Regions from separate parts of the Brachybacterium atlanticum genome, predicted to be linked through region 2. Evidence: predicted binding sites of a transcription regulator. Region 2 holds the regulator's gene; the other holds the start of a gene.

Region 1 (9,265 bases), on a different contig from region 2:
GATCGAGAGCACCCCGTCGGCCGTCATCCGCTCCCGCACCAGCGCCATCGGATGGTCCGCGAGGGTGATCCCGGTGGCCCAGGCGTCGGCGGTGGCGAGCTCCGCATCGCTCATCCCCGGCAGCATCGGCGCCTCCGCGCCGACGGCGAGGTGCGGGAGCGTGTCCGGGGACTCCTGCGCGGCGGCGCCCGCCGCCCACAGCGCCTGCCGGCGCGAGCTCGCCAGAGCGTCCAGCGCCCCGGCGGTGGCGAGCGCCTCGAGCTGGCGGGCGGTGAGGCGCACCCGCCGCGCGAGATCCGGGACGGAGGCGAAGGGGCCGCCGCGGTCCCGCTCGGCGACGATCTGCTCGGCGGTCTCGGTGGAGATGCCGCGCACCTGGTCCAGGCCCAGCCGGATCGCGGGCCCGGCTGCGGCCCGCTCCCCCTGCACCTGCTCCCCCGGGGTCTCGAGCCGGTACCCGACGTGCTCCTCGTCGGTCTCGAGGTCGGTGCGGGCGCGGGAGGCGAGCACGTCCGGGCCGTGGGTGAGCACGCCGTGGCGCCTCGCGTCGGCGACCAGGGACTGCGGGGAGTAGAAGCCCATCGGCTGGGAGCGCAGCAGCGCGGCGGTGAACGCGGCCGGGTAGTGGCACTTGAGATAGGAGCTCGCGTAGACGAGATACGCGAAGGAGTAGGCGTGCGACTCGGGGAAGCCGTAGTTGGCGAAGGCGAGGAGCTTGCGGTGGATCGCCTCGGCGTCCTCCCCGGTGATGCCGTGGCGGGCCATCCCCGTGAACAGCGCATCGGACAGCTCGAGCATCTTCTGGGTGGAGCGCTTGGAGCCCATGGCGCGGCGCAGCTGGTCGGCCTGGGCGGGGGTGAAGTCGGCGACGTCGACCACCATCTGCATCAGCTGCTCCTGGAACAGCGGGATCCCGAGCGTGCGGCCCAGGGACTTCTTCAGCTTCGGATGCAGGTAGGTGACCTCCTCCTCGCCGGCGCGGCGGCGGATGTAGGGGTGGACGGACCCGCCCTGGATGGGGCCGGGCCGGATCAGCGCCACCTCGACCACCAGGTCGTAGAACACCCGCGGCTTCAGCCGGGGCAGGGTGGAGATCTGGGCGCGGGACTCGACCTGGAAGACGCCCACGCTGTCCCCGGCGCAGAGCATGTCGTAGACGGCCGGGTCCTCCTGCGGCAGGGTGCGCAGCTCGAAGTGCTGACCGTGGTGCTCGGCGACGATCTTCAGCGCATGGTCGAGCGCCGTGAGCATCCCCAGGCCCAGCAGGTCGAACTTCACCAGGCCCGCGTCGGCGCAGTCGTCCTTGTCCCACTGCAGCACGGAGCGGTCCGCCATGGCCGCCCACTGCACCGGGCACACCTCGATCACGGGCCGGTCGGCGAGGACCATCCCGCCGGAGTGGATGCCGAGGTGGCGCGGTGCGTCCCGCAGCTGCTGGGCGAGGGCGACCACGTCGTCCGGCACGTCGGCGTCCTTCAGCGAGGAGAAGGAGCGCTCGATCCGCTTGGCGAAGGCGTCCTGCGCGCCGGGGTCGTAGCCGAGCGCCCTCGCCGCGTCGCGCACCGCGAGCTTCGCCCGGTAGGTGATGACGTTGGCGACCTGCGCGGCGTTCTCCCTCCCGTAGCGCTCGTAGACGTGCTGGATCACCTCCTCCCGGCGGTCCGAGGCGATGTCGATGTCGATGTCCGGCGGGCCGTCCCGTTCCGGGGCGAGGAACCGCTCGAACAGCAGCTCGTGGCCGACGGGTTCGACCGCCGTGATCCCCAGCGCGTAGCAGACCGCGCTGTTGGCGGCGGAGCCGCGGCCCTGGGCGAGGATCCCCTCCCCTGCGCAGAAGTCGACGAGCTCGTGGACGATCAGGAAGTAGCCGGGGAAGTGCAGGTCGGTGATGACCTTCAGCTCGTGGTCGATCTGCGCCCACGCCCCGGGGATCTTCTCGGGACGGCCCGGTGCGGGCCGCGGCCCGTAGCGCTCGCGCCCCTCGATCTCCACCAGCTCCACCAGCCAGCTCGCCTCGTCGTGCCCGGCGGGGACGGGGAAGGGAGGCAGGTCGGGGGCGAGCAGGCGCAGGTCCAGGGCGCAGTCGCGGCCGAGCTGCGCCGCCTGCGTGATCGCGGCGGGATAGCGGGGCAGCAGCTGCGCCATCTCCTCCCCGCTGTGCAGGTGCGCGGGGCGGGAGGCGAGATGGGGGTCGGCGCTCTCCAGCGACCCTCCGGCGCGCAGGGCGGCGTGGGTGTCGGCCAGGCGCTTGTCCGAGGGGCGGGCGTAGTGCGCGTTCGTGCTCGCCACCAGCGGCAGCGAGACCGCGTCCAGCCCGTGCGACTCGCGCACCAGGCGGGCGCCCTGGGCGAGCGCGTCGTGGAGCTCGTCGGCCTCTCCCCCGCCGCCGACGATCAGCTCGACGGCGACGTTCCCGAGACCGAACAGCTCCACCAGACGCGCGATCTGCTCCGCGGCGGCATGCGCGGCGCCTTCGAGGTCGCCCTCGGCCAGGCGCGCGCTCGCGGCCCGGGTCACGGCGCCCTTGCGGCAGCCGGTGAGGATCAGCCAGTGCCCCTCCCGGGCGATCCGCGACAGCTCGGCGAGGCGGTAGCGGGGTGCGGCCTTCTGCCCGCTGCCCAAGTGGGCGCGGGCGATCGCGGCGGAGAGGCGGCGGTACCCGGTCTCGTCCCGCACCAGCACCAGCAGGTGCTCCCCCTCGGGGTCGGGCGTTCCGGTGCGGGGTGCGGAGGTCACGGGGGTGCTGCTCGCGGTCTCGGCCCCGGGCTCGAGGCCGATGGTCAGCTCGGCGCCGAACACGGTCGCGATCCCCGCCTCGGCCGCGGCCTTCGCCGCCTGCACCACCCCGGGCAGCCCGTCGTGGTCCACCAGCGCGATCGCGCCGAGCCCGAGCCGGGCCGCCTGGATGGCCATGTCCTCGGGGCTCGAGGCGCCGTCGAGGAAGCTGAAGTGGGAGTGGGCGTGCAGCTCCGCGTACTCGACGTGACGGGCAGGGCGGTACGGATCCTCCGCCTGCTTCCCGGTGTGCTCGACGACGATCGGCGGGGAGACCAGCTCGGCGGGACGGTCCGAGAGGACCGCCTCGAGGTCCTTCCACGCGGGCGGGCCCAGGAACCAGCGGGCCATGGTCAGATGCCCCGCGCTGCCGCGCCGTCGTGCAGCGCCCGAGCCGCCCTGCTCGCCACGTCGGCATCCGCGTCCCCGACGCTGGAGGCCTCGTAGCGCAGCTGGTTGCGTGCACGGCGCATCTGATCGAATCGTCGTGCCCCTGACTGCCCTGGGGGCGTGGTCAGCACTGCCCTCAGGAAGCGTCCCAGCGCCTCGTGCTGTCCCGGTCCGTTGGTCGTCCGGTACCCGTAGGCGGCCAGCAGCGCTTCTCCGACGTCATGTGCGGCGTCGTAGGCGAGGTTGTATCGACTCTCCGCCCAGGTGAGGTTGTCGAGGTCCGCGAGACGACGACGAGCCTTCTCCAGGAACAGCTCTGCACGCCGCAGGTCGGCGGGCACCTGTTCCAGTCGGCGCGCGGCGACGAGAGCGCGCACTGACTGCTCCTGGTTCGGGTCGAGCGGGGTCATGGCCATGGCAGCTCTCCGAGGACGGGGACGGTAGGACTGTTCCGCACCCGGGTATGGAATCCCGAGTCGCGATCGAACTCGCTGCGGGTGGTGATGGTGGGATTGACCGGGCGGTGCACGATCTCCTCGACCCGTCCGCAGGCGTCGTACACCGCATCGGGGTCCGGGGTCCCGATGATCATGAGATCGATGTCGTTCGGAGCAGGACCGTCCACCCGTCGCATCCGTGCGGCGAAGGAGCCGTGGAGGAATGCGCTCTCGATCCCGTGGATCCGGGAGAGCTCGTCCTTCAGCAGCGGAACGGGCCCGGTGGTGATGAGGAGGATCTCCCGCAGGGGGGCGACGAGGGGGCTGTCCGGGTCGGCGCGGAGCAGACGTGTGCGTCCTGCCTGGCGCTCGGTCAGGATCCCCGCCTGGAGAAGTCGGGTGGCTTCCCGATGGACGGAGGGGTACGCCAGTCCGGTCTGCTCGGCGAGCTGGGTGAGACTCCGCTCCTCGTCCTCGAGCATGAGAGCGGACAGCAGACGAGCCTGGCCGTCCGAGCGGAAGATAGGAGCGAGCAGCGGCGCTTCAGTTCTCATATAACGGAGGATATCCTCCATTATTTTGACACTCAAGAGGTCCCGGACTTCAGGCCCGGCCCCCTCTGCCCGCGTTTCTGCCGCTCGTCCCTCGCAGCACGTCGCCTCAGCGGTGCTTTCCGACTGCGCTCCTGCCGCTCGTCCCTCGCAGCACGTCGCCTCAGTCATAGAGCCCCTCCAGCGTCCACTCCCCCGCCCGGGACAGGGCGAGCACGGCGACCTCCTCGGCGCTCGCTCCGCGCACCACGAGCTGCAGGCGCGCGGCGCGCCTGCCGTCCCGCGCCCACCAGCGCTCGTCGAGCACGACGGGAGCGGCATGGGCGAGCACCTGGCAGCCCGAGCCGGCGCGCAGCCCGGCCCGCTGCAGCGCCGGCGCGCCCGGGGCGAGGACGAGCAGGCGGGCCGGCGCGCCGCTCAGCAGACCACGGGCGGTGACCACGACGGGACGGCCCGCGACGTCCTCGAGCCGCACCGCGGGCGGGTCACGGAACACGGTCGCGGGCACCGGGCGGGGCAGGGCGCCGGGCCAGGGACCCTCGCGCCGTGCGGGCTTCTCGCTGCGCCAGGGCACCAGGGCGACCTCCTCGGCCAGCAGCCTTCCACCGACGAGGGCCGGGACCTGCACCGCCTCCTCCCCCGCCAGGCCCTGCGCGCGGGCGAGCGCACGGGAAGCCCGCTGCGCCGCCTCCCCGGCGCTGCCCCACAGCGCGGGCGCGTTCTCCCCCGCCGGGGCCAGCTGCAGAGGATGCAGCCCGATCCGGGTGATCGCCCCGGTCGCAGGACCGCCGAGCCGCGCCCGGGTGATCCATCCGTCGCACTGCCAGCGGATGCGGTCCACGACGTCGGCGACGGTCAGCGCCCCGTCGTGACGCCAGGTGCGCTCCATCTCCTCGCCGCCCTCGGTGCGGGCCACGATCCGCAGCCTGGTGCACACCAGCCCTCGTTCGACCAGCATCGCGTGCAGCTGCTCGGCCAGCGGACGCGCGATGAAGGCTGCCTGGTCGGTGCGCACCAGCGGGGTCTCCAGCGTCGTCTCGGCCAGCAGCGGCTGGGTGGGATGGTGCGCGGCGGGCGGAGCGGGCTCCTGCCCGCGCGCGAGCAGGTGCAGCGTCGCGACGTCCGGGCCGAAGCGGTCGGCGACCGCGGCCGAGGGCAGGGCGGCGAGATCGCCGAGGGTCGTGATCCCGAGTCGCTGCAGCAGATCGACCGTCTCGGCGAGGTCGAGGCGTCGTTCGGGGCGGGCGGCCGAGGGCTGGCCGCGATGGCCCCAGCCGGGGCCGACGGGGGCGCTGCGCAGGGCCTGGATCGGGTGCGGGGCGAGGTAGTCGGCGCTGCGGCCCTCGTGCACGATCCGGCCCGGCCCGGAGGCGAGCAGTGCGGCGAAGGGGCCGTCGGCGATCCCGACGGCGCAGTCCCAGCCGGTGAGGTCGGCGACCGCGTCCAGGATCCGCTCGGCGAGGCGCCCCTCCCCGCCCTGGTGGCGGGCCGGCCCTCGGGCGGACATCAGCAGCACCCCGGGGCGCAGCACGTCCACCCCGGCCGCGATCGTGTCCACCGCGGCGGCGACCAGCTCGAACAGCGCGGTCTCCTGCTCGCGGTCGGCCTCCAGCACGAGCGCCTCGGGACAGGCGGCCCGGGCGGCGCGGCGCGTCATCCCCGGGCGCACCCCGGCCTCGAGGGCGGCGGCGCCGGCATGGGTGACGCGGTGCTGGTCGAGCAGGATCACCGGGACGGCGGCGAGATCGAGCGGGGCCGGCGCGGGGGCGTCCTCCTCCCCTGCGGCGGCCTCGAGGCGTCGCTGGTGGCGGTCCAGCGCGGCCAGCAGCGGCCAGTCCGGGACGGTCACGGCGACGGTGCGGGTCGCCCGGGCGGTGGCGGCGTCGACAGCAGCGGGGCCGGCCGCGGCGGGGGCGTGGAGGTCGGCGGGGGCGTGCACGCTCATCACCCGGCCCTCCGCACGCTCGGCAGGAGCTGCATCGCCGGACGCCGCTCCGAGACCGCCGCCGGACGGGCCGCAGCCCCCGCCGGCGCACCGGCGGGAATCGCTGCGAGCATTCCGTCCACCTGCGGCAGCAGCACCTCGGCCGACCGGTGGCCGGCGATGCCGCGGCCCTCGGCGGTGATCTCGAGACGGCGCCGACGCAGTCGTCCCGAGCCCTGGCCGAGGCCGGACCATCCCCGAGCGGTGGAGCGCAGCGTGAGGTCGGCGCGGCCGGGCGGGGCGGCGGCGAGGACGAGGGTGTCGGCGGTGCGGGCCCGGCCCAGCAGGCTGCGCCAGAGCGCCGGGGCGAGGTCCAGGTCGGGGCCGAGCACGAGCACGCCCACCCCGTCGGCGAGGGCGGAGAGCACCTGGGGACGCTGCTCGCCGTCCGCCGGAGCGAGGGCGAGGCGGCAGGGATCCAGGCCCGCGTCCATCGCGGAGCGCAGCCCCAGATCGGGCATCCCGGCGATCGCGCACCAGGAGTCCTCCCCCGCCGCGGCGACCGCGAGGGACAGCAGCAGCGAGGTGCTCGCGGCGCCCTCGAGCGCCACGGAGCTGCCGGCGCGCAGACTCCCGCGCGGGAACAGCGTCCGGAGCGGCCCCGGGACCGGCAGACGGGTGCCGAGCCCGTCGTCCGCGGACTCGGAGACGGGGCGCGCCGAGGGCTGCAGGGCGGTGCGGTCGATCCGTCCGCCCCAGCGGGCGGCGGAGCGCTCGGCCGCCCCGAGCGCGGCCCGGGCCCGGGACAGCCGCTCCTCACGGTCCTCGATCTGCAGGGCGGTGCCCATCGCGCTCCTCCTTCCGGCCCTCGCCGTTCCTCCGCACGTGTTCGAACAGGAGTTCGAACTGTACGCCCCGGCGGGGTGGCGCTCAAGGCGCCCAGGTCGTGACATCGAACGTGCATACGAAGCCTCGGGGAGGGGTGTGACAGACGAGGGCGGGCGGGGCGGGTGGGGGTGCCCGGCAAGAAAAGCGCGTACGTGATGTACGTGATGTACGTCGAAAAACGAACACATGCACCTGTCCCTTGGGGTGGCGGGGAGCCGCGGGGCAGGGCGAGCGCGAAGCCGCGGGGCAGAACGGGCGGACTGAGCGCTCCGACGAGCGGATCGTCCACGCGGGGGTGGCGAGGCGCAGGCGGGGCGGGGCGGGAGGCGCTCCGTGCGTCGTCGGACCTCCCCTCCTCCCCCGCCGCTCCTCTGCGATCATGAGACGGACCGCACATCGAAGGAGAGGACTGGGATGCGAGCGCTGGTGCTGCACGAGAAGAACCGGATGTCGATCGAGGAGGTCGAGGCGCCGGGTGCTCCCGGCCCAGGCCAGGTGAGGATCGCGATGCACACCGTCGGCATCTGCGCCTCGGACGTGCACTACTGGACCGACGGGAAGATCGGCCCGTTCGTCGTCGAGGCGCCGATGATTCTCGGCCACGAGGGCGCCGGCACCGTCCTCGAGGTCGGCGAGGGCGTCACGGATCTCGCCGTCGGCGACCGCGTGGTCATGGAGCCGGGCGTCCCGGACCCCACCTCCCGCGCAGTCAAGGAGGGCAACTACAACGTCGACCCCGGCGTCGAGTTCTGGGCGACCCCTCCCATCCACGGCTGTCTCGCCGACGAGGTGCTCCACCCCGCCGCCTACACGTACAGGCTCCCGAAGTCGATGAGCTTCGCCGAGGGCGCGCTGATCGAGCCCTTCGCGGTCGGCATGTTCGCCGCGACCAAGGCGGAGATCTCCCCCGGAGACGTCGCCGCCGTGGTCGGCGCCGGCACGATCGGGATCATGACCGCGCTCGCCGCGCTCGCCGGCGGTGCCAGCACCGTCTTCATCTCCGACGTCCTGCCGGAGAAGCTCGCGCTGCTCGACGGGATCGACGGCATCGTCACGGTCGACGCCACCCAGCAGGACCTCGGCGAGACGGTGCGCGACGCGACCGGCGGCTGGGGCCCGCAGGTCGTCTTCGAGGCCACCGGCGCCGCTCCCGCGTACAAAGCCCTGTGGGCACTGCCCGCACCGGGCGGCCGCATCGTCCTTGTAGGCATGCCGGTGGATCCGGTGCCCTTCGACATCGCCACCGCCCAGAGCCGCGGCGTCTCGCTCGAGACGGTGTTCCGCTACGCGAACGTGCACCAGAAGGCGATCGACCTCGCTGCGAGCGAGGCCGTGGACCTCTCCCCCTTCGTCTCGGAGACCTTCGCCTTCGACGACTCGGTCCAGGCGTTCGAGCGCTTCCTCGAGGGCCGACCGACGGACGTGAAGATCCAGATCGCGCTGTGAGGAGACCGCCGCTGGTCCTCCTGGACCTGGACGGCACCCTGGTGGACCGGCGGCGGGCCTTCGAGGACTGGGCGTGCTCGTTCATCGAAGGGATCGGTGCCGATCCCGACGACCTCGACTGGCTCGGGGAGGCCGACCGGGGCGGCTACCGGCCGCGTGCCGAGCTCGCGGCGCAGATCGTCCGGCGGCTGCGACCGGGCGCGTCGGCCGAGGAGATCCAGGAGCACCTGCAGCTCGGTGTCGTGGAGGGCATCGCCTGCTATCCGGGGATCCCGGAGGCGCTTCAGGAGCTGCGCGGGATCGGCGCGGAGCTGGTGCTGGTGACGAACGGCACGGTCGTGCAGCAGACGGCGAAGCTCGAGCGCACGGGTCTCGGTCCCCTGCTGGACCGGGTGGTGATCTCGGAGGCGGCCGGTGTGAAGAAGCCGGATCCGGAGATCTTCGCGCTCGCCGTCGACGGGATGGAGCGGAGCGCAGAGACCTGGATGATCGGCGATCATGCGACGCCGGACATCGAGGGAGGCCGGGCTGCGGGATTCTCTACCGGCTGGGTCTCCCACGGGAGGTCGTGGGCCCATCCGTGGGAGCCGACGCTGACCGCGCCGACCACCGCGGAGCTGCTGGGCATCCTCCTCGCGAGGCACCGGTGAGCGTTCATCGGCGGCGACCGGACGGGAGCCGCTGATCGACCCTCGCTTCGGCGAGGTGGAGAGACCCGGAAGCCCTTCGACGACAAGGCCCGGGAGCGGCGCGGAGCGTGGATCCGCGGCGAGCCGGACGCCCGGCACGTGAGCTGGGAGAGCATGGCCGAGGCCGCCCGGCGGTTCGCAGCGGGAGTCGCCGACCAGGAGCCC
Region 2 (9,265 bases):
CCGCTTCACGATCCTCACCCGCGCCGGTGTGCGCGGCGTCGAGATCCTCGAGCGGCCGACGGGCCCTGGCGCTGCCTGGCAGGTCCGCGTCGGCATGGGCGCCTCCCGCACGGCCTTCGAGGCGCGCACGGTCGAGATCGCCGAGCTGCGCCTAGACGCGACCGACGTCGACATGGGCAATCCTCACGCCGTCGCCTTCCTGCCCGCGGACATGGACCTCGACGGCCTCGACCTCTCACGCCGACCCGCCCTGGACCCGGAGCCGGTGGACGGGGCGAACATCGAGCTGGTCAGCGAGCGCGGTCCGCACCACGTCGCGATGCGCGTCCACGAGCGCGGGGTGGGGGAGACCCGGTCCTGCGGCACCGGCGTCGCCGCCGTCGCGGTCGCCGCGGCGCTGCGCGCCGCGGACGAGTCCCGCACGCCGTGGACGGTGGACGTGCCCGGCGGGCGGCTCGAGGTGGGCTGGACCGAGGAGGGGGAGGTCACGCTCAGCGGCCCCGCCCAGCTGGTCGCCGACGGGACGACCCTGCTGAGCGCCTGAACGCCTGAGCGCCGGCGGAGCGGGAGCGCTGCCGCCGCCCCGTCAGCTCTCGGGACCGATCTCCAGCACCCGGAAGCCCTTCGCGCTCGCCGCCTTGCCGACCTCCCGCGCGGGCAGCAGCTCGCCGAGCCAGCGCGCGAGCGGGTCGGCGCCGAGGTTCTTCCCCACCACCAGCGCGGCGGTGCCCGTCGGCCGCAGACGCGCCGTCCACTCGCGCAGGAGCTCGTGCAGCGCCGGCTTCCCGATGCGGATCGGCGGATTCGACCACAGGGTGTCCACGGCGAGATCCCCGGGGATCTCCTCCGGCGCGAGAACCCGCAGGTTCTCCACGCCCGCACGACGAGCGTTCTCGGCGGTCAGCTCGCGGGCGCGCTCGCTGACGTCCACCGCCCACACCTCGACCCCGGGATGCCGCAGCGCCGCCGTCAGGGCGATCGGCCCCCATCCGCACCCGAGGTCCACGAGCGTGCCGCCCTCCGGGGGCTCCGCGACCTCGTCGAGGCGGTCCAGCAGCACCGCCGTCGCCTTGTCGAGCCCGTGCCCGCTGAACACGGCGGAGGAGGAGACGAGGTCCAGGTCCCGCCCGGCCAGACGCACAGGCAGCGGGAATCGACGGTCCGGGGCGGAGGGGTTCGCGGTGAAGTAGTGCTCGTCCACCCCCGCAGGATACGGAGCCCCGGCCCCTCACGGCGACGCACGGAGCGGCCCGTGCCCTGATCCTGGCCGTCCCCCGCGTTCGGGGCGTGATCCGACCGTGATCCGGCTCCGCCCAGCGCAAAATCCCTCGACCCGGACGAGAGGACGTGGGATTCTGGGACGACCGCTTCACCCGACCCAGAGGAGTGCCCCGATCGTGCCCATCGCCTTCCATCCCGAACCCGATTCCGACCGCGACGTCGACGGGACCAGCACGGGAAGGACCGGGGCCGTCGAGCACTCTCCCGCAGCGGAGGACCCCGCGCCCGTCGGTCCCCGTCGCGACCCGCTCACCGAGCGGATCCTCTCCCGCGGCGACGCCTCCGTCCAGGGCACCACCTTCTCCTCGGAGGCCGACGGCGAGCAGTACGACCTCGCCGACCGCCAGGCGCTGCGCCGCGTCGCCGGGCTCTCCACCGAGCTCGAGGACGTCTCCGAGGTCGAGTACCGCCAGCTGCGTCTGGAGCGCGTGGTCCTCGCGGGTCTGTACACCTCCGGCAACTCCGACGAGGCCGAGACGAGCCTGCGCGAGCTCGCCGCGCTCGCCGAGACCGCCGGCTCCGAGGTGCTCGACGGGATCCTCCAGCGCCGTGCCCACCCCGACCCCGCGACCTTCCTCGGCAAGGGCAAGGCCGCCGAGCTCGCCGACATCGTCGCCGAGTCCGGGGCGGACACCGTGATCGCCGACGGCGAGCTCGCTCCCGGCCAGCGCCGCGCCCTCGAGGACATCGTCAAGGTCAAGGTCATCGACCGCACCGCCCTGATCCTGGACATCTTCGCCCAGCACGCGAAGTCCCGGGAGGGCAAGGCCCAGGTCGAGCTCGCCCAGCTCGAGTACCTCCTGCCGCGTCTGCGCGGCTGGGGCGAGTCCATGTCCCGTCAGGCCGGCGGCCAGGTGGGCGGCGCCGGCGCCGGCATGGGCTCTCGCGGCCCGGGCGAGACGAAGATCGAGCTGGACCGCCGTCGCATCCGAGACCGGATGGCGAAGCTGCGCCGCGAGATCCGGCTCATGGCCCCCGGACGCGAGGCGCAGCGCGCCGACCGCCGCCGCCACCAGGTGCCGGCCGTCGCGATCGCCGGCTACACCAACGCTGGCAAGTCCTCCCTGCTGAACCGGCTCACCGGCGCCGGGGCGCTGGTCGAGAACGCGCTGTTCGCGACCCTGGACCCGACCGTCCGCCGCGCCACCACCCCGGACGGGCGCGAGTTCACCTTCGCCGACACCGTCGGCTTCGTGCGCCACCTGCCCACGCAGCTGGTCGAGGCGTTCCGCTCGACGCTCGAGGAGGTGGGCGACTCGGACCTGCTCCTGCACGTCGTGGACGCCTCCCATCCCGACCCCGAGGGGCAGGTCACCGCGGTCCGCACCGTGCTCGGCGAGATCGAGGGCTTCGACGTCCCCGAGATCGTCGTGCTGAACAAGGCCGATCTCGCCGCGCCCGAGACCATCGCGCGCCTGCGCAGCCAGGTCGAGGTCAGCGCCGTGGTCTCCGCCCGCACGGGGGAGGGGATCGAGGAGCTGCGCGAGCTGATCGCCGAGCGTCTGCCCCGCCCTGCGGTCGAGGTCGACCTGGTCGTGCCGTACTCCCGCGGCGACCTCGTCTTCCGAGCCCACACCACCGGGGAGGTCCTTGCCGAGGAGCACCTCATGGAGGGCACCCGCGTGCACGCCCTCGTGGACGAGACCCTCGCCGCGGAGATGCGCACCTCGTCCTGAGGCCGCGGTGGGACGGATGTCCCCGGAGCCCCGACGATCCGGTGCCGCGGGTGCCGCGGGGATACCGAGGCCCCGGGCATCGGGAGATCGGGCACACCGGGGTGCGCCTCGGCGGGTCCCGGTGCCCGCGCGGATACGCTGATCCGATGACCACCGCACCCGAGCATCCCGTCGCCCCGGCGGCGGCCGACGTCCCGCTGTCGGACCTGATGGATGCCGCGGTCTCCGCCGTCGGGGGCTCGCCCCGCCCCGGCCAGCAGACGATGGCGGAGGCGGTCGACCTGGCGATGTCCGGCGGCCGGCACCTCCTGGTCCAGGCGGGCACCGGCACCGGCAAGTCGCTGGGATATCTGGTGCCCGCGATGCGGCACGCGCTCGTCACCGGGCGCCCCGTGGTCATCTCCACGGCGACGATCGCGCTGCAGACCCAGATCGTGCGCAAGGACCTGCCGCGGCTCGCCGAGGCGCTCGCCCCGCATCTGCCGCGCACCCCGACCTTCGCGCTGCTCAAGGGGCGCGCGAACTACCTGTGCAAGCACAAGATCGCCGGCGGCTATCCGGTCGACATCGAGCCCGGCGCTCTGTTCTCCGAGGCGTCCTCGGACCCCTCCCGCACCGGCGGCGAGAAGCTCGGGACCCAGGTCAAGCGTCTGCGGGAGTGGGCGGAGGAGACCGATACCGGGGATCGGGACTCGCTCGAGGACGCCGTCTCGGACCGTGCCTGGCGTCAGGTGTCCGTCACCGGGAACCAGTGCATCGGCACCTCCTGCCCGATGATCCAGGACTGCTTCGCCGAGCGCAGCCGCGAGGTCGCGCGCGAGGTGGACGTGGTCGTGACGAACCATGCGCTGCTCGCGATCGACTCCTTCGACCGCCACGGCATCATCCCCGAGCACGACGTCGTCGTCTTCGACGAGGCCCATGACCTCACCGCCCGGGTCACCAGCGCCGTCACCGAGGTCCTCAACCCCGGCATGCTGCGCGGCGCGGTGCGGGACCTGCGCGGTCTCGGCGTCGCGGCGACCGCGCTGGACGATGCGGGGGAGGAGCTTCGCGCCGCGCTCGAGCTCGCCCCCGACGGGCGCGTGCTCGGCGACCTGCCCGATCAGCTCGCCGATGCCGTCGGCCACGTCCGCGTCGAGGCGCGCACCGCCCACTCGGACGCGAGGGACGCCGGCGACGACTCCTCCGCCGGGGCGCGGAAGACGGTGCGGGCGAACCTGCAGGAGATCATCGACGTGTGCGAGCGCCTGAGCGACCCGGGCGAGGACGACGTCGTCTCCGTCTCCCGCGGGCAGGCGACCGGCCGCGCCTCGCTGCAGGTCGCGCCGCTGAGCGTGGCCGCGGCGATGCGCGGTGCGATCCTCGAGGACCGCACCGCGGTGCTGACCTCCGCGACGCTCGCTCTCGGCGGTCGCTTCGAGCCGGCCGCCGGGGAGGTGGGCCTCGCCCGCCGGGGACGGGTCGCCGAGGACGAGATCCCCGCCGCCGAGGACTCCGGGGCCTGGGCGGGGATCGACGTGGGCAGCCCCTTCGACTACCGGCGCCAGGGCATCCTCTACACCGCCCGCCACCTCCCGCAGCCGGGCCGCGACGGCCCCTCGCCCGCGATGCTGGATCACCTCACCGAGCTGGTGGAGGCCTCGCGCGGGGGAGCGCTGTGCCTGTTCTCCTCGCGCCGTGGCGCGGAGCTCGCCGCCGAGCACGTCCGCGCACGGCTGGACCTGACCGTCGCGGTGCAGGGCGAGGACTCCATGGCGAACCTCGTGCGCACCTTCCGCGAGGACGAGGACGCGAGCCTGTTCGGCACGCTCACGCTGTGGCAGGGCGTGGACGTCTCCGGCCGCTCGCTGCGTCTGGTCACCATCGACCGGATCCCGTTCCCCCGACCGGACGACCCGCTGATGTCGGCCCGCCAGGAGCGGATCGCCCAGCACGGCGGCAACGGCTTCATGGCCGTCGCCGGCCAGCACGCCGCGCTGCTGCTGGCCCAGGGGGCGGGGCGGCTGATCCGGCGAGAGACGGATCGCGGGATGGTCGCCGTGCTCGATCCGCGTCTGTCGACCGCACGGTACGGCTCGTTCCTGCGCGAATCGATGCCGCCGCTGTGGCCGACGGTCGACCCCGAGGTCGCCCTCGGCGCGCTCCGGAGGCTCGCAGCGGGCTCCTGAAACGCGCCGCGGGCTCCAGCGGAGCGCGAGCCCGGGAGCTCAGACGGAGCGCAGCACCGCGACGACCTTGCCGAGGATCTCGGCATGGTCGCCGAGGATCGGGGCGAAGGCCGGGTTGTGTGGCATCAGCCACACGTGGTCGTCGCGCTGCACGAAGGTCTTCACCGTCGCCTCGCCGTCGATCATCGCCGCGACGATATCGCCCTTCTCCGCGGTGCTCTGCGAGCGGACCACCACCCAGTCCCCGTCGCAGATCGCGGCGTCGATCATCGAGTCGCCGACCACCTGCAGCAGGAAGAGGTCCCCGCCGCCGACCAGGCGCTCGGGAAGGGTGAAGACGTCCTCGACCTGCTCCTCGGCGGTGATCGGGATGCCGGCGGCGATCCGGCCCACCAGCGGGACGTTCACCGAGCTGCCGCCGGGCTCGATCTCCACGGGCGGGGCGGGGACGTCGTCGGCCTCAGGCATCACGACCTCCATCGCGCGCGGACGCTTGGGGTCACGGCGCAGGAAGCCCTTGCGCTCGAGGGTCTGCAGCTGGTGGGCGACGGAGGACGAGGAGGTCAGGCCCACGGCATCGCCGATCTCGCGCATCGACGGCGGGTAGCCGCGCGCGGCGACGGCCTCGCTGATCGTCTCGAGCACGAGGCGTTGGCGACGCGTCAGGCCGGCCGTGCGCTCGTCGGCCGGCGCATCGCCGCGGGCCCTGGTCGGCTTGGGGGTGCTCGGCGTCATCGTGCGGCCTCCTGGCGTCGTCTGTCGGACCCATCGGGTTCCGTTGTCCTCGTGGCCCAGCGTAGGGCGGCACGCGAGGGATGCCAAACATGTGTTCGATGTTCCTCTTGCGTGTCGCGAGCGGCGCGGGCTACAGTCGCACAGAGATTCGATCGAACAGGAGTTCGGAGATGAGTACCCACACCGCCACGGTTCTTCCCTTCCCGCGGCAGGACGAGCAGGCCTGCGAGTCCGTCGCTCGACCGCGTGTTCGACTCGAGCCGACCCGCCGCGGCCGGCGCCTCCTCACGGGTGTCGCCTTCCTGCTCGGCCTCGCGGTCGCCGCGATCGCCCTCCTCGCGCTCGACCTCCCCGCCGCCCTCGCGGGCACCGAGCCCGCCCAGCCCGCCGTGATCACGGTCGAGGCGGGCGACACCCTCTGGGACTACGCTGCCGAGCATGCCCCCGAGGGCGTTGGCGAGGCCGAGTTCGTCAACGAGGTCCGCAGCCTCAACCACCTGCCCACCGGCCGGATCACGGCCGGTCAGCAGCTCGAGCTGCCCGTGCTGGAGGGTGCCTCGCGCTGAGCGGGGGTCGTGCCGGTACCCTGAGCGGATGCACTGTCCGTTCTGCCGCCACCCCGATTCGCGCGTCGTCGACTCGCGCACGTCCGACGACGGCGCGACGATCCGGCGCCGCCGTCAGTGCCCCAGCTGCTCGCGCCGCTTCTCCACCTCGGAGACCGCTTCGCTGTCGGTCCTCAAGCGGTCCGGAGTGAGCGAGCCCTTCAGCCGGGCGAAGGTCATCTCCGGCGTCCGCAAGGCGTGCCAGGGCCGTCCGGTCAGCGACGACCAGCTGGCCCTGCTCGCCCAGCGGGTCGAGGAGAGCATCCGGCTCAGCGGGCAGGCGGAGATCGACGCCCATCAGGTGGGCCTGTCGATCCTGCAGCCGCTCCAGGAGCTGGACCTCGTGGCCTACCTGCGCTTCGCGAGCGTCTACCAGGACTTCGACTCCCTCGACGACTTCGAGGCCGCGATCGCGCGGCTGCGCGCCGAGGGCTCCCAGGTGCAGGGAGCAACCACCGGGGGCGGCGCGACGGGCTGAGCGCCGTCCGCCGTCTGCGCGGATCCGGAGACATTCCTGGACATGGTGCAGGAGGGGGTCGGACTGTGCTTAAGATATTCCTCGTGCACCGACCAGGTGCACACCAGATCGGCGGTCGTGGAGGGGAAGCCACGGCCGCCGATCGCCGTCCCGGGACCCTGAGGACCCGGGGGCGTCGGCGGAGGGCTCAGCCCGCCATGCCGGCCGGGAGCTCCCGGGCGTGGACCACCCCGAGGTGCTGCGTGGAGCGCGACATCGCGACGTAGAGGTCGCCCGCGCCGTGCGCGTCGATCAGCTCCGCCGGCTCCACGATCACCACGATGTCGAACTCCAGGCCCTTCGCGTCCTGTGCCGTCATCACGGCGACCTCGTCGTCGACGCCCGCCGAGCCGACGCCTACCGACGGCACGGACTCGAGGGAGTCGATCGCGGCGGCGAGATCGTGGAGGCGCTCGGCCGCGGCGATGACGGCGATCCGTCCCGGGAGGCGATCGTGCACGCGGCGCACCGCCTCGGCGCTGCGCGCGGTGAGCTCGGCGGGGGAGGCCTGCTCGAGCAGCGGGTCCTCCTCGCCGTCCCGGACCGAGCTGACCTCGGTGACCGGCAGCGAGCGGGCCTGTGCCATCGCGACCGCGCGGTCCATGATCCGGCGCGGGGTGCGGTAGTTGACGGTCAGGTGCTCCACCTGGAGCCGGTCCTGGATGTAGGGGGACAGTGCCGCGGTCCAGGAATCGGTGCCGCCGGCGGAGGAGGTCTGCGCGACGTCGCCCACCACGGTGAAGGACTTGGTGGGGACGCGGCGCATGAGCGCCCGCCAGCTCATCGGGGAGTGCTCCTGCGCCTCGTCGACCACGACATGGCCGTAGGTCCAGGAGCGCTCGGAGGAGGCGCGCTCGGCAAGGGTGCGGCCGTCGCGGATCTGCCCGACCTGATCGGCGAGGTCCTCCGCCCGGACGATGCCGGAGGTGTCGATGTTCTCGATGACCTTGCGGGCGTACTCCACGTCCGCCCGGCGTCGCTCGGCGTCGTCCCTGGCCTTCGCCTCGGCCGGGGCGGCGTCCTCGCCGAGGAGCTCTGCCACCTCGTCCAGCAGCGGCACGTCCTCGACCGTCCAGGGCGAGTCCTTGGGGCGCACCAGCAGGTCGACCCGACTGGCGAGGGAGCGCGGCGCCGCTGCCCGCAGACGGTCGGGACGCGCGAACAGGATCCGCAGGAAGCCCTGCGGGGTGTAGGGGAGCCAGGCCAGGTTCAGCTGCCGCTTCACCTCGGGGTCGTGGCGGAGGTCGGAGAGCAGGTCCGGTCGGTCCTCCGGCACGATCGTGGAGCCCTGCGCGACGAGCGCGCGCTCGTACGCCTCGACCAGGCGGTCCATCGCCGCGCGGACGAACACGGCGCGGGCCGCGTTGTGGGGCTTGTGCGTGGCGCGGGCCTCGCGCCGGGCGGCGCGGAGCATGTCCCGGGTGAGCACGAGCGGCGTGCCGTCGATCCGCAGCCTCACGTCCTTCTCGGGGACCGCCTGTCGCTGCTTGACCGCGCGCAAGAGCAGCTCCGCCATCGCGGCGTCGCCCTTGAGGCGCGCCACGTCGTCGACGTCGTGGGAGAACGTCTCGACCCCGGGGAACATCTCTCCCGGCGTCATCATCACGACGCCGGACTCGCCGAGGCTGGGCAGGACGCGTTCGATGTAGCGCAGGAACCCGGGGGTTGGCGCCATGATCAGCACGCCCGTGTGCTCGAGCCGTCGGCGGTGGGTGTACAGGAGGTAGGCGGCGCGGTGCAGGGCCACGGCGGTCTTGCCGGTGCCCGGTCCGCCCTGGACCACGAGCACGCCGCGGTTCTCGGAGCGGATGATCCGGTCCTGCTCGGCCTGGATGGTCGCGACGATGTCGCCCATCCGGCCGGTGCGCGTGCCGGAGACGGCGGCGAGCAGCGCCCCCTCGCCCTGGAGGACCACGTCGTGCTCCCCGTCCTCGAGCACGCTCTGGTCCAGCACGTCGTCCTCGAGGCCGACGACGGTGCGGCCGCGGCTGATCAGGTGCCGACGCAGGCGCACATCGAGGCGCTCGGTGCTGGTCGCGCGGTAGAAGGCGGCGGCGGCCGGGGCGCGCCAGTCCACCAGCAGCTGTTCGCGCTCGGGGGTGAACAGGCCGATCCGGCCTATGTAGTGGCGTGCGGCGTCGTCCATGTCCAGGCGTCCGAAGACGACGCTGCGGGACACGGAGCGCAGCAGGGCCAGGCGGTCCTCGTAGAGGGCCATGAAGGAGTCGCGCTCGGAGCGGTTCTGGTGGGTCGAAGCCTGCTGCGACCCCTGGATCCGGT

Evidence for each region. The regulator LexA, encoded in region 2, represses DNA repair genes until DNA is damaged. The targets are predictions, from matches to a motif close to TCGAACANNTGTTCGA.
Region 1: a site for LexA is predicted at 6,967-6,982, ahead of imuA' (DnaE2-dependent mutagenesis accessory factor ImuA'). Genes of this name have one in related genera too.

Annotation. Positions count from the first base shown of each region.
Region 1 covers NZ_JAKJJW010000001.1:27,484-36,748, reverse strand. The annotation lists gene L3K22_RS00165 (error-prone DNA polymerase) at 1-3,126, opposite strand, end outside; gene L3K22_RS00160 (hypothetical protein) at 3,129-3,581, opposite strand; gene L3K22_RS00155 (winged helix-turn-helix domain-containing protein) at 3,572-4,156, opposite strand; gene L3K22_RS00150 (Y-family DNA polymerase) at 4,317-6,098, opposite strand; gene imuA' (DnaE2-dependent mutagenesis accessory factor ImuA') at 6,098-6,925, opposite strand; gene L3K22_RS00140 (NAD(P)-dependent alcohol dehydrogenase) at 7,380-8,411, shown strand; gene L3K22_RS00135 (HAD family hydrolase) at 8,408-9,061, shown strand.
Region 2 covers NZ_JAKJJW010000029.1:16,810-26,074, forward strand. The annotation lists gene dapF (diaminopimelate epimerase) at 1-544, shown strand, start outside; gene L3K22_RS12980 (class I SAM-dependent methyltransferase) at 587-1,201, opposite strand; gene hflX (GTPase HflX) at 1,398-2,957, shown strand; gene L3K22_RS12990 (ATP-dependent DNA helicase) at 3,104-5,128, shown strand; gene lexA (transcriptional repressor LexA) at 5,168-5,863, opposite strand; gene L3K22_RS13000 (LysM peptidoglycan-binding domain-containing protein) at 6,034-6,429, shown strand; gene nrdR (transcriptional regulator NrdR) at 6,458-6,946, shown strand; gene L3K22_RS13010 (HelD family protein) at 7,134-9,265, opposite strand, start outside.